Regions from separate parts of the Paenibacillus sp. GP183 genome, predicted to be linked through region 2. Evidence: predicted binding sites of a transcription regulator. Region 2 holds the regulator's gene; the other holds the start of a gene.
What was found. The regulator LexA, encoded in region 2, represses DNA repair genes until DNA is damaged. The targets are predictions, from matches to a motif close to CGAACATATGTTCG.

Region 1: the regulator LexA is predicted to act here: its motif matches at 1,437-1,450, upstream of BLV33_RS27395 (YhjD family protein).

What each region holds. Positions count from the first base shown of each region.
Region 1 is NZ_FNSW01000002.1:163,235-165,639, forward strand. Features, by position in the region: gene BLV33_RS27380 (SOS response-associated peptidase) at 1-26, opposite strand, end outside; gene BLV33_RS27385 (ATP-dependent DNA ligase) at 144-1,004, shown strand; gene BLV33_RS27390 (alpha/beta-type small acid-soluble spore protein) at 1,078-1,296, opposite strand; gene BLV33_RS27395 (YhjD family protein) at 1,470-1,841, shown strand; gene BLV33_RS27400 (YolD-like family protein) at 1,874-2,242, shown strand.
Region 2 is NZ_FNSW01000001.1:1,218,367-1,220,771, forward strand. Features, by position in the region: gene BLV33_RS06040 (DUF896 domain-containing protein) at 1-127, opposite strand, end outside; gene BLV33_RS06045 (LysM peptidoglycan-binding domain-containing protein) at 280-702, opposite strand; gene lexA (transcriptional repressor LexA) at 857-1,477, shown strand; gene glnA (type I glutamate--ammonia ligase) at 1,684-2,405, opposite strand, start outside.

The DNA of each region.
Region 1 (2,405 bases), on a different contig from region 2:
GCTACAATCGTAAATCTACCACACATATAGATCCCCTCCTACTGGGATTATACCATTTTCCTTACTATTACCATGTAATCTCCTTTAATTACCACTCCTCTAAACTATCGCCTATTGATAAAATTAATTTAGGTGATGCTTCTATGTTTATTCCTCCAATGCTCCTCGAGAAGAGCGATGAACCATTTAACGATCCTGCATTTTTATTCGAACCTAAGATAGACGGCCATAGATTGATAATGACGTACAAGAATGGTGAAACAAGGTTATTCACAAGACACAACAATGAATGTACCCGGCAATATCCGGAGCTCTGGAATCCTGCAGTCTCAGGCGATAATTTCATACTGGATGGGGAAGTCTGCAGCATTGACCCAAATACTGGAGCAATCGATTTTGAAAGAGTCATGGAGAGATTCCAGCTATCCAAGCAAACAAAAATAAAAGCCGCGGTAAAGAATAGGCCTGTGCATTATATTGTTTTTGATGTTTTGAGACATAACGACCGGGATCTGCGTCGAATGCCATTGATAAAGCGGAAATCTATACTGGAATCCATAATAAAGCCGAATCCATACATCAGCATTATCCCTGCTACTGAGAACAATGGAACCGACCTTTACAACACTATTTGTACTAACAAAATGGAAGGCATTGTCGCCAAGAGAAAGGACAGTCTTTACGTCAGTAAGCGCAGCTCCGATTGGCTGAAGATAGTAAGGTATGAATATGCTGAAGTATTTATCTCGGGGTACCGTAAGAATGATTTCGGTTGGATTGGACAAGTAGAGGAAAACGGTACAAAGCGGACGGCTGGCATCATTGAGCTCGGCGTACCTCCCAAACATAAAAAGGCATTCTACGGGATCGCCAAACAGCTCATAACCGGAGAAGATAAGCACTTTGTTTATTTGGAGCCCGTATTAAAAGCCAGGATTAAATTCCGGAACTGGACCCGCAACAATATGCTGAGAACTCCATCATTCGTTGAATTTGTTTTATAAATCAACAACATACAATAGACTGTTATCACTCAGAGAATGGCGAGTGATAACAGTCTATTTGTCTTTATTTAAATTACCGGGTTAAGCCACTCAATTGCTGCTCTGCAATCTGTACCATTCTTCTTACCATATGGCCACCAATAGCTCCTGTATCTCTTGTAGTCATATATCCGTAGTAACCATCTTGAGGAATCGCAATGCCCAACCCCTGAGCGACTTCATACTTTAATTGCTCTAATCCTTGTCGCGCTTGCGGGACTACCAGAATGTTGTTGTTAGATCGGTTAGCCAAGAAAATCACTCCTTAAGTGAGATTAATGGGTAGTATGAGAAGTGTTTTACTTATTTATCCATGAATGCAAAAGAAAAAAAGTTATATTCCAAAAATTTCACTTGCATACTCCATACCTTTTCGTTATATAATACAAAATACGAATATATGTTCTTATTTTTGGGGTGATGAATTTGAGTACAATTCCAAGGATTGAAACCGAAGAAGATTTTCAAGTTATCAAAGACTATACGCTGCTGCCCATTTTGCTGGATATGCTAGCCAGAGATATCGCTGAATTGCAAATCAATCAGGACAAGATTGTATACAGTCATGTTATTTTTTACCTTAAAGAAGTTGAGAAATTGATATTTATAGAAATGCAAATTGCCAGGAACATGATGAAAAAGCTTGACATTAAAATATTGAGCACAGACATGAATGCAAAGGGTATTGAAGTAGAATACAAGGTCCGCGGCTATTTCCATCGTTTCTGTATGCTTAGGAGTTTGGTAAAGGCAGAACTGATGACTATGCTTATGAATTTAGGGGGGCGTTTGTGGTGAGCAGCTTTGATGGATTAGGAGGTCGTTACACATTGGAAAAAAAACTCGACGGTCTGTGGAAATACTCACGGTTCTCCATTCCCCTGCATGCAGAACAAAGCCGAAGGTTGGAGATTCAGTCCAAGCGCCTGGAGCGACCGGTTCTAGACGATCAAGAAGTTGAGATCATTAGCACTGTTCTTTTTCAATCTCACCGATACCAAAAAGAGGTCAGGTTAACTCTATACACTGAGTACGATTCACGAAGCGTGACCGGCATTGTGACATGCTGCCAGCGTGACAGCTTCCGTCTGGATAACGAAGATCCCTATACAGGCGAAGCTGATTGGGAGTGGATTATGTTTGGTGATGTGATTAAAGCGCAGTTGTCCCAGGAGTGGGATCGAGGCTTAAATGTTTGATCCTTAGTCACGAAAAAACCTGATGGATACTTTCTCCTTCAGATTTTACCAGCGATTCCGGAATAAATATTATAGATAGAAAATGAACTTTACTCTCATTCACAAAAAAAAGACAAGCAAATCCATTACCGTAAGTCTTATTCTATTACAAATATATGATTAC
Region 2 (2,405 bases):
AAGCTTCAATATAAGCTTGTCTTAACTCATTGCGTTCATCAATCTCCTCATCGGTGAGACCTGTAGTTTTTGCTTTAGCCGCAAGCTCGTTGATCCTTTGTATTTTTTGATCCATGGAGTCGCTCATGTTTGTACCTCCTGCATTTGGATATGACTATTACTTTGCCATCCTCTTCAGGGATTGTCAAGACGAAAAGACCATAGATAGAAAGAAAACAGACCTGGAAAAGCATCCAGATCTGTTCATAGAACGATAAGAAAGTCTCGATCAAAAACAAGTTAAGGGAGAATCAATACGTCGCCTGCGTTGACGGAACTGGATGTTAAACCGTTCAATTTCTTAATATTTTCGATGTACGAACGAACGTTCTGTCCATTCGAAGCATGCGTGGATGCGATATTCCACAATGTATCTCCACTATTCACAATAATCTTTTTTGCGGCAGGAGATGGATTAGAAGCTGAATGGTTATCATAATAAGATCCGCTGGAGATCTTTAAGTTATTCGTATGAGTGGATGCTGTGTTCGCGGCATAAGCCTGTACAAACGCACCAAAGGAAAATACAAAAGTTAAAACAACAAGGGCAATGAAGAAATGAAGAGACTTGTTTGGCCCTTTGACCGCAGCCTCGGTTCTGTGTGCAGATTTTAATTTGGAGCTTACATTACCGTCATAAGAATTGGAATAAGCTATGTACATAGTTAGGATTCCCCCAAACGTTTGTTCTGTTCTTGTTTTTAGAATATCACGAACAAATGTTTGTGTCAACAAAAAATTAGAACTTATGTTTGTACGAACTCCGGTTCTATGTTATACTTCGTTTAACGATTCCCACTAATTGGAGTGATAACCATTGAGCAAGATTTCCCAGCGGCAGCATGCAATCATGGAATTTATCAAAACAGAGGTTAAGGACAAGGGCTACCCCCCATCCGTGCGAGAAATAGGAGAAGCGGTTGGCTTGGCTTCCAGCTCTACCGTTCACGGACATCTGGAGCGTCTTGAGAAAAAGGGCATGATTCGCCGAGATCCAACCAAACCAAGAGCCATTGAAATTCTGGGCACTGATGATGGAGCAGCCAATTTTGCAATGTCGGTAGCAAGGGTTCCCCTAATCGGTAAAGTCACCGCAGGCTTGCCTATTACAGCGACCGAAAATATCGAAGAATATTTCCCGCTTCCAGCTCATTATGTGGGTGATTACAATGTGTTTATGTTAAGCATCGTTGGAGACAGCATGATCGAAGCCGGCATCCATGACGGAGACTATGTCATCGTCAGGCAGCAGCAGACGGCAAATAACGGAGACATCGTAGTCGCCATGACTGAAGACGATGAAGCAACCGTCAAACGCTTCTACAAGGAAAAGGACCACATCAGGCTGCAGCCTGAAAACTCCGCTTTGGAACCTATTCTACTGAAGCATGTGACCATTTTAGGAAGAGTAATCGGCTTGTTCCGGGACGTAGTATAAAATGGCCGTCCCCATAAACAGCTAAGTTATTCCAGAGATCGAAAAAGGATTGAGCGAGATGATCATATCTCCTCAATCCTTTTCTTATTTAGAGAGTATAGAATGCAGTGTTAGTTCTTGCTTTACAGCTCCCGAGAAATAGAAGTGATAGAAAAAAGCCCGCTGATTGAGAGCTTTCCTCAAATCAGCGGGCTTGTCTGCACCTTTTAGTAAAGAGTCAAATATTGATCACGTTCCCATGCATGAACCTGGGTGCGGTACATATCCCACTCTATTTCTTTAAGCTCGTAAAAATGGGCAAGCGCATGTTCGCCCAAAGCATCGCAAATCACATCGTTGCGAATCAGCTCATCCAACGCATTTTTCAAATTAACCGGCAAGCTTGGAATGCCTTGATCTTCTCTTTCCTCTTCGGACATCACGTAGATGTTGCGGTCGGTTGGAGGCGGAAGCTGCATTTTGTTCTTGATGCCATCGAGGCCTGCAGCAAGCATTACAGCAAGAGCAAGGTATGGATTCGCAGCCGGATCAGGGTTACGAACTTCAATGCGGGTGCTTAATCCGCGGGAAGCCGGAATACGAACCATCGGACTGCGATTGCTGGCAGACCATGCTACATAGCAAGGCGCTTCGTAACCAGGCACAAGGCGCTTATAGGAATTAACGGTAGGATTTGTAATAGCTGCATAAGAGCGCGCATGTCTAAGAACACCTGCCATATATTGTCTGGCAACAGCACTTAAGCCCAGTTTGTCATTTTCATCGTAGAAAGCGTTCTCGCTGCCTTTGAACAGAGATTGGTGGCAGTGCATACCGGAACCATTCATCCCAAACAAAGGTTTAGGCATAAACGTTGCATGCAGGCCATGCTCTCTGGCAATCGTTTTTACAACAAGCTTGAACGTTTGAATTTGATCTGCCGCTTTAA